2 regions of the Stenotrophomonas sp. YJH_SMC_12-1 genome follow, and region 1 is predicted to be linked to the other one. Evidence: predicted binding sites of a transcription regulator. Region 1 holds the regulator's gene; the other holds the start of a gene.
What was found. Region 1 encodes sigma-54, which starts transcription at its own class of promoters, with help from an activator protein. Its sites were predicted from a motif close to TGGCACGNGCNTTGC; they were not measured.

Region 1 (4,411 bases):
CCTTGGTGCGCAGGATGTGCAGGCGGGTGGCCGCCTCGGTCAGCACGGCCAGGTTGCGGCCGGGCATCACCGGCAGGGTGATCAGCGGTACGTCCAGGTCCAGCACATGGCGGGTGCCCGAATCGCCGGTCAGGCGCTCGTAGCCATGCGGGGTGGGTTCGGTCATCGGCTTGGTCAGGTGGACGATCAGCCGAAGGTACTTGTTCTTCTTTACAGCCGTGTCGCCGAACATCTCGCGCACGTTCAACACGCCCAGGCCGCGCACTTCCAGCAGGTCCTGCAGCAGCTCCGGGCAGGTGCCATCGAGTACATCGGGTGCGATCTGGGTGAATTCGGGGGCATCGTCGGCCACCAGGCGATGGCCACGGCTGAGCAGTTCCAGCGCCAGTTCGCTCTTGCCGGATCCCGCTTCGCCGGTGATCAGCACGCCGATGGAATAGATCTCCATGAACACGCCATGCAGGATCACCCGCGGCGCCAGCGTCCGCGCCAGGTGGTAGGACAGGTGGTTGAGCAGTTCGTGGCCGCGCTTGGGCGACAGCCACAATGGCGTGCCGGATTCGTCCGCGGCAGCGCGCAGGTCTTCCGGGCAGGCCTGGTTGCGGGTCAGCACCAGCGCCAGCGGGTGCGACTGCATGATCTTTTCGATGGTCTCCCAACGCTGGCGCGGTTCCAGCGCATCCAGCCAGGACAGTTCCTCGGTGCCCAGGATCTGCACCTTGTTGGGATAGATGGCATTGAGGTAGCCGGCCAGCGAGGGGCGCCGCGAGACCGTGTTGCCGGCCTCCAGCTCGCGCTTCTCGCCGGACTTGCCGGCAGCCCAGCGCAGTCCCAGCCGCTCGCGCTGCTGTTCGAACAGTTCACGGGCGGTGATGCTGGTATTCATGCGGCACTCGCAGGTGGGGTCATGTCCAGCGCCTTGCGCAGCGCCCGGGCATCGCCCGCTTCGCGCAGGGCCTGGCGGATGTCCGGCGCCGAGAACAGCTCGGCCAGCTCGGACAGCAGCATCAGGTGCTGGTGGGTGTAGTGGGCGGGGACGGCCATCGCGAACACCAGGTCCACCGGCTCCTCGCCACCGAAATCGACCGGGGTGGCCAACCGCAGCAGAGCGCCGCGGGGGCGGTCCAGGGTTGGCGCGCGGCCGTGGGGAATGGCGATGCCGTGGCCGATGGCGGTGCTGCCCAGCGCTTCGCGCTGGCACAGGTTCAGATAGATCTGTTCGGCGTTGGCCTGGCGGCAGGCCAGCAACCCGGCGGCGGCCTGCAGGACGCTGTCACGGTCGGTGGCCGTGCAGAGCTGGGTCTGCACGGCCGCCAGGAGGTCAGTCAGGGGCATGTCTGCGGGGAACGGTGGCGATCAGCCACCATTGTCGCCCACCGGCAGCGGTGCGTGCTGCTGTTTTTTCTCCTTGTGCTTGATCACCAGACGGTCAAGCTTGTCCGCAAGCAGGTCGATCGCGGCATACATGGTCTGGGCATTGGCCTCGGCGTGCAGGGTCTGGCCGGGAATGTTGAGGCTGGCGTCGACGTGGTGTTCGGTCTTCTGCAGCTTGAGGGTCACCCGCGCTTCGCAGTGCTGGTCGAAGTGCTTTCCGATCCGGGCCAGCTTCTCCTCAACATAGGACTGCAGGGCCGGGGTGACTTCGACATCTTTGCCAAACGTTTCGATGCGCATCGGGTTTCTCCTGTGTTCGGATGTGCCAATGAACCTCTCCGCCGGGCGCGGCGGCGCGTCAAGCGATTCTGACCCTTTCGTGCGAGGCGGAAATGTTCATGGCTTCACGATACTTCGCCACGGTGCGTCGCGCTACTGGAATTCCCGACGATTTGAGCAGGTCAGCCAGCTTGGCGTCAGAAAGCGGCTTGCGCGGGTTCTCGTCGTCGATCAGGCGCCGGATCATCGCCTGGATGGCGGTGCTGGACGCCTCGCCACCGCTCTCGGTATCGATGCCCGAGGCGAAGAAGGCGCGCAGCGGCAGGGTGCCTCGCGGGGTACGCACGTGCTTGCGGGCGATCGCGCGCGAGACCGTGGATTCGTGCAGGCCGAGCTCGGCGGCGATCTCGCGCAGGGTCAGTGGACGCAGCGCCTGCTCGCCGAATTCGAGGAAGCCGGCCTGCTGCAGGATAAGGCTGCGCACGACGCGCAGCAGGGTGTCACCACGCTGCTGCAGCCCTTTCAGCAGCCAGCGCGCTTCCTGCAGCTGGGCACGCAGGTAGCCGGCATCGGCGTCGCCACAACGTCGGATCAGCTGTTCGTAGCCGCGGTGGATCACCACCTTCGGCCCGGCATGCGCGGCCAGCGCTGCGCGCCATACGCCGTTCTGCCGCCACACCACCACATCCGGCACCACGTAGGTGTCCTGCGACAGCGGCGCGATCTGCGTGCCCGGGCGCGGGTCCAGCGAGCGCAGCAGCGCCACGGCAGTCTCGACCTCGTCCAGCGGCAGCTTCAACTCATGGGCGAGCCCGGCGACGCCGCTGCGCGGCAAACGTTCCAAGGGTCCTGCGGCAATCTGTCGCGCCAGAAGCAGGCCGGGCGTGTCGCCGGCCAGCACATCCAGCTGCAGCAGCAGGCATTCGCCCAGCGTGCGTGCGGCCACACCCACCGGATCGAAGCGCTGGATGCGATGCAGCACGGCGAGGATCTCGTCATCGTCGGCGTGGATCGCCGGCAACAGGGTTTCAGCGATGGTGGCCAGCGGTTCGCGCAGGTAACCGTCGTCGTCCAGTGCATCGATCAGTGCGGCACCGATGCTGCGATCACGCGAGGACAGATGCGACAGATGCAGCTGCCACAGCAGATGGTCGGCCAGTGTTTCGGTTTCGGCTACGCGCTCGGCAGCGCTGCCATTGTCGTCGTCATCATCGAAGCTGCCACCGCTGCCGGTCGTCGTCCAGTCCAGTTCGGTCGGCGCCCAGTCGTCGCCCTCATCGCTGCGCTCTGCAGGCGCTTCGTTGTCGTTGCCATCGCTGCCTTCATTGGCGGCGCTGCTGTCGTTGCTGTCGGCCCAGTCCAGCAGTGGGTTGCTTTCCACTGCCTGCGCGATCTCCAGCTCCAGTTCGGTGGCCGACATCTGCAGCAGCTTGATCGCCTGCTGCAACTGGGGCGTGAGCACCAGTTGCTGTCCCAACGATGTCTGCAGCCGAGTCTTCATGCCTGTGCCGAAAGGAAGGAAAGGGCCCCGGCGACTGCTTCACAGCTTGAAGGAATCCCCGAGGTAGACGCGGCGTACATCGGCGTTGTCCAGGATCGCCTCCGGCGAACCCTGGGCCAGCACGCTGCCCTCGGCGAGGATATACGCGCGGTCGCAGATACCCAAGGTCTCGCGCACGTTGTGGTCGGTGATCAGCACGCCGATACCACGCTGCTTGAGGTGGGTGACGATGCGCTGGATCTCGCCGACCGAAATCGGGTCGACACCGGCGAACGGTTCGTCGAGCAGGATCAGGCGCGGTTGTGCGGCCAGTGCGCGGGCGATCTCGCAGCGGCGGCGTTCGCCACCGGACAGGCTGGCGCCGAGCTGGTCGGCGACATGGCCCAGCTGCAGTTCGTCGAGCAGGCCGTTCAATTCGCGCTCGCGGCCGGCCGAGTCCAGGTCCTCGCGCAGTTCCAGCACCAGGCGGATGTTGTCGGCCACGGTAAGCTTGCGAAACACCGACGGTTCCTGCGGCAGGTAGCCCACCCCCTGCTTGGCGCGGGTGTACATCGGGTCGCCGGTGATGTCCTTGCCGTCGAGCACGATGCTGCCGGCATCGGCGGCCACCAGACCGACGATCATGTAGAAACAGGTGGTCTTGCCGGCACCGTTGGGGCCGAGCAGGCCGACCACTTCACCCGCATCGAGGGTCAGCCCGAAGTCCTTGACCACTTCGCGCTGCTTGTACTTTTTGCGCAGGCCCTTGGCGACGAGCATTACTTCCTGCTCCCGGCCGGCTGTGCCGGCGTGGTGGCCTTGGGCTGTGCCGCAGGCGCGGCCGGGGTCTTGTTCTTCGGCGGGATGACGGTACGCACGCGGCTGCCGTCACCACCGGAGTTCATCTCGCCGGTGCGGGTGTTGTAGACCATGCGCTGGCCGGCATTGGTGCCGCGCGCGCTGGTGACCTTGTAGTTGCCGGTCAGGGTGATGATCTCGGTCTTGATGTCGTAGTCGATGCGATCAGCAAGCGCATCCATCCAGGTGCCGTCATCAAGCTGCTGCTTCATCTTGGCCTGCTTGCCGGTGAAGACCACGCGCACGGCCTCGCCGTCCTTGAGGTAGATCTCGGCCTCGGACGAACGCAGGTCCAGCGTGCCCTGGGTGATGATCACGCCCTGCGACAGCACGGTCTTGCCGTCGCCGGTGAGCATGCCGGACTGGGCGCCGGAATCGATGTGCATGTCTTCGTTGCGGTCGGTGGACTTGGCGAAGGCG
Region 2 (4,411 bases), on a different contig from region 1:
CTGGATCAGGGGTCAGAGCCCATTCGTAAACGAACGGGATCCGACCCCGACCTGACCGCGGCTCCCCAGCCGCGAAAACGGAAGCGATGGCGGCGGGTGGGAGGGGGAAACCCACCGCCATCGCATCCGGTCAGCTGGCGTAGTACAGCTGGTATTCCAGCGGGTGGGTGGCCGCGCGGAACTTGGTCACTTCCTGCATCTTCAGCGCGATGTAGCCGTCGATGAAGTCATCGCTCATCACGCCACCGGCCTTCAGGAACTCGCGGTCCTTGTCCAGCGCTTCCAGCGCCTGGTCCAGCGAGGAGCAGACCTGCGGGATCAGCTTCTCTTCTTCCGGCGGCAGGTCGTACAGGTCCTTGTCGCTCGGTGCGCCCGGGTCGATCTGGTTCTTGATGCCGTCCAGGCCGGCCATCATCAGCGCAGTGAAGGTGAGGTAGCCGGACTGGATCGGGTCCGGGAAGCGCATTTCGATACGGCGCGCCTTCGGGTTGGAGACCCACGGAATGCGGCACGAGGCCGAACGGTTGCGGGCCGAATAGGCCAGCATCACCGGCGCTTCGAAGCCCGGCACCAGGCGCTTGTAGCTGTTGGTGCCCGAGTTGGCGAAGGCATTGATGGCCTTGGCGTGCTTGAAGATGCCGCCGATGTACCACAGCGCCAGCTGGCTCAGGCCGCCGTAGCCGTCGCCGGAGAACAGGTTGGTGCCGCCCTTGGACAGCGACTGGTGCACGTGCATGCCGCTGCCGTTGTCGCCGACGATCGGCTTGGGCATGAAGGTGACGGTCTTGCCGTTGCGGTGCGCGACGTTCTTGATCACGTACTTCATGCGCAGCAGTTCGTCGGCCTTCTGCACCAGGGTGCTGAACTTGGTGCCGATCTCGCACTGGCCGGCGGTGGCCACTTCGTGGTGCTGCACTTCCACTTCGATGCCGACCTGTTCCAGGGTCTTGCACATCTCGGCGCGCAGGTCGTGCAGGGTGTCGGTCGGCGGAACCGGGAAATAGCCGCCCTTCACGCCCGGACGGTAACCGCTGTTGGCGCCGTCGTACTTGGCGCCGCTGTTCCAGGCGGCTTCTTCGGAATCGACCTTGAAGAAAGTGTTGCCCATTTCATTGGCGAAACGGACCGAGTCGAAGATGAAGAATTCCGGCTCCGGGCCGAAGAACGCGGTTTCGGCAATGCCGGAGGACTTCAGGTAGGCCTCGGCGCGCTTGGCGATGCCGCGCGGGCAACGGCCATACGGCTGCATGGTGGCCGGGTCGAGGATGTCGCAGCTGATCACGATGGTCGGATCGGCGTAGAACGGGTCGACGTAGGCGCTGGCGGTATCCGGCAGCAGCACCATGTCCGACTCGTTGATGCCCTTCCAGCCGGCGATCGAGCTGCCATCGAACATCTTGCCTTCTTCGAACAGCGACGGTTCGACGATGCTGACCGGGAAGGTCACGTGCTGCTCGACACCACGCATGTCGACAAAGCGCAGATCGACGAATTCGATCTGGTTGTCCTTGATCAGCTTCTCAACGTTTTCCACGGACATCGGTACGACCTCGGATGGGGATGAATGCCTGCTGAGGTAGAGCAACGACCGTGCCAACTTTTCAGATGCCGCAAGTCATTGATTTCATGAAGGCCGCCCCGTGCGGGTGCAGAACGCGGCGCACCAAACGAGTGCACCGACCACCAGACGCACCCGTTTGGTGCAGCGCGGATCGTCTATCCTCTCGCCCTTCTTCCTTCCGCCGCGCGTGCACGCACCGTCCATGTCCGACCTGCTCTCCGCCCTGCTGCTGGGCATCCTCGAAGGCTTGACCGAGTTCCTGCCGATCTCCAGCACCGGCCACCTGCTCATCGCCCAGCACTGGCTGGGTGCCCGTTCGGACTTCTTCAACATCGTCATCCAGGCCGGCGCCATCGTGGCCGTGGTACTGGTGTTCCGCCAGCGCCTGCTGCAGCTGGCCACCGGCTTCAACCAGCGCGGGAACCGCGAGTACGTGTTCAAGCTGGGCGCGGCGTTCCTGGTCACCGCGGTGGTCGGCCTGGTGGTACGCAAGGCCGGCTGGTCGCTGCCGGAAACGGTCAGCCCGGTGGCCTGGGCGCTGATCATCGGTGGCGTCTGGATGCTGCTGGTGGAGGCCTACACCGCGCGCCTGCCCGACCGCGACCAGGTGACCTGGACGGTGGCGATCGGCGTCGGCCTGGCGCAGGTCGTGGCCGGCGTGTTCCCCGGCACCTCGCGCTCGGCCTCGGCCATCTTCCTGGCCATGCTGCTGGGCCTGAGCCGCCGCGCGGCCGCCGCCGAGTTCGTGTTCCTGGTCGGCATTCCCACCATGTTCGCCGCCAGCGCCTACACCTTCCTGGAAATGGCCAAGGCTGGGCAGCTGGGCAGCGAGAACTGGACCGACGTGGGCGTGGCCTTCCTTGCCGCGGCCGTCACCGGCTTCGTCGTAGTGAAGTGGCTGATGGGCTACATCAAGTCGCACAGGTTCACCGCCTTCGCCATCTACCGCATCGCGCTGGGCGCGGCGCTGCTGCTGTGGCTGCCGTCCGGCAGCTGAACAGCACCGGGGCACGGCAACCCCGTTGCCGGCCCTACCCCGTTTCCCCCACGGTTCCCCAAGGAGAATCACCATGAACCGCAAGCTCACCCTGCTCCTCCCGCTGGCCCTGATGGCCGCCTGCAGCCAGACCCCGGCACCGGCCGGCACAGGCGGCGACGACGTGGCCCCGGCCGCGGCCAAGGCAGCAGACCAGCAGACGCTGGCGCACCTGGATGCGCAGCGCCTGCAGAGCCAGCACTGGCTGCTGCAGCAGGCCACCGGCGCCGACGGCAAGCGCATCGACGCGCTGTTCGCCCGCGAAGACAAGCCGGTCACCCTGGACTTCGCTGATGGCCGCCTGTCGGTCAGCAACGCCTGCAACCACATGGGTGGCGGCTACACCCTGGCCGACGGCAAGCTGACGGTCAGTGCGATGGCCTCGACCATGATGGCCTGCACCGACAAGGCGCTGATGGCGCTGGACGAGGCCGTGTCGAGCCGCCTGCAGGGCGAGCTGAAGGCCGAGCAGGATGCCGATGGCAAGCTGACCCTGACCACCGCCAAGGGCGACGTGCTGGTGTTCAACCCGGAACCGACCGCTGAAACCCGCTACGGCGGCGCCGGCGAAACCGTGTTCCTGGAAGTGGCTGCGAAGACCGAGAAGTGCTCGCACCCGCTGATCCCGGACTACCAGTGCCTGCAGGTGCGCGAAGTGAAGTTCGACGACAAGGGCCTGAAGCAGGGCGAGCCGGGCAAGTTCGAGAACTTCTACGGCAACATCGAGGGTTACACCCACGAAGACGGCGTGCGCAACGTGGTGCGCGTGAAGCGCTACGAGGTGAAGAACCCGCCGGCCGATGCGCCGTCGCAGGCGTACGTGCTGGACATGGTGGTCGAGTCGGCCATCGAGAAGAAATAAAACGATGGAAGGGCGGCCGCGAGGCCGCCCTTCTTCATGGTCGGTAGGGCCGGCCGCTGGCCGGCTGCCCTGCGCGGCACTGCCAACACACGGATGCTGCCGGCCAGCGGCCGGCACTACCCGGATGCATCGGGAGATCGGCATGAAGCACGTCCCCGTCCTCATCATTGCTGCGCTGCTCGTCATGTCCGCGAATGTGGCCGCTGCCAGCACGCCCAGCACCTATCAGCTTGAAGCGCACCTGTGGCAACTGGTGCGTGCCACCAACGCGCAAGGAAAGCGCATCGACGCGTTGTTCGTCCGCGGTCGCGCGCCCTACACACTGCGCTTCCAGTCCGGTTTCATGAGCGAGTTGAACCTGTGCAACCACGTCAGCAACGAGTACCGGCTGCAGGGCAATCTGCTGATCCTGCGCAACGGCGTGCAGACCACAGCGCTATGCATCGATCAGAGACTGCCCACGCAGCAGAAGCTCGCCGGAAAGCTGATGCACGGCGAAGGCTCGGCACCGACGCTTGCGCTTGACGACCGCGGCGCGCTGGTGCTGCGCAACGCGAGAGGCGACACCGCAGTGTTCGAACCGGCGGCGCTGCAAGCGGATGGAAGGTAGGGCCGGCCGCTGGCCGGCATCTTCCCTGTGTGCTGCTCAGCCCAGCGCCGGGTTCAACGTGTAGGTGCCGTGCAGTGCGGCTTCGGCCAGCACGTGGCCGTGCATGGCGCGGTACGCGTCGGCGGCGGTGAAGCGCTGCGGCAGGTCCAGCGACGCCACGTCCAGCGCGAATACCCGGAAGAAATAGCGGTGCATGCGCTCGTCGTTGAACGGCGGATACGGGCCGTCATAGCCCAGGTAATCACCGGCCATGTCCGGGTTGCCCGCGAACCAGCCGGTGAAGTCGTTCAGGCCCTGGCGGCTGCCGGCCGGGCCGGCGGGTGCGGGCTTGCCCTTCACCAC

Region 2: the regulator sigma-54 is predicted to act here: its motif matches at 1,582-1,596, upstream of glnA (type I glutamate--ammonia ligase).

Annotation. Positions count from the first base shown of each region.
Region 1 is NZ_JCAFUD010000002.1:198,795-203,205, forward strand. Features, by position in the region: gene hprK (HPr(Ser) kinase/phosphatase) at 1-886, opposite strand, end outside; gene AC5P8Y_RS04440 (PTS sugar transporter subunit IIA) at 883-1,335, opposite strand; gene hpf (ribosome hibernation-promoting factor, HPF/YfiA family) at 1,357-1,674, opposite strand; gene AC5P8Y_RS04450 (RNA polymerase factor sigma-54) at 1,733-3,154, opposite strand; gene lptB (LPS export ABC transporter ATP-binding protein) at 3,194-3,913, opposite strand; gene lptA (lipopolysaccharide transport periplasmic protein LptA) at 3,913-4,411, opposite strand, start outside.
Region 2 is NZ_JCAFUD010000007.1:159,031-163,441, forward strand. Features, by position in the region: gene glnA (type I glutamate--ammonia ligase) at 131-1,540, opposite strand; gene AC5P8Y_RS14320 (undecaprenyl-diphosphate phosphatase) at 1,764-2,558, shown strand; gene AC5P8Y_RS14325 (META and DUF4377 domain-containing protein) at 2,632-3,459, shown strand; gene AC5P8Y_RS14330 (META domain-containing protein) at 3,602-4,069, shown strand; gene AC5P8Y_RS14335 (YbhB/YbcL family Raf kinase inhibitor-like protein) at 4,106-4,411, opposite strand, start outside.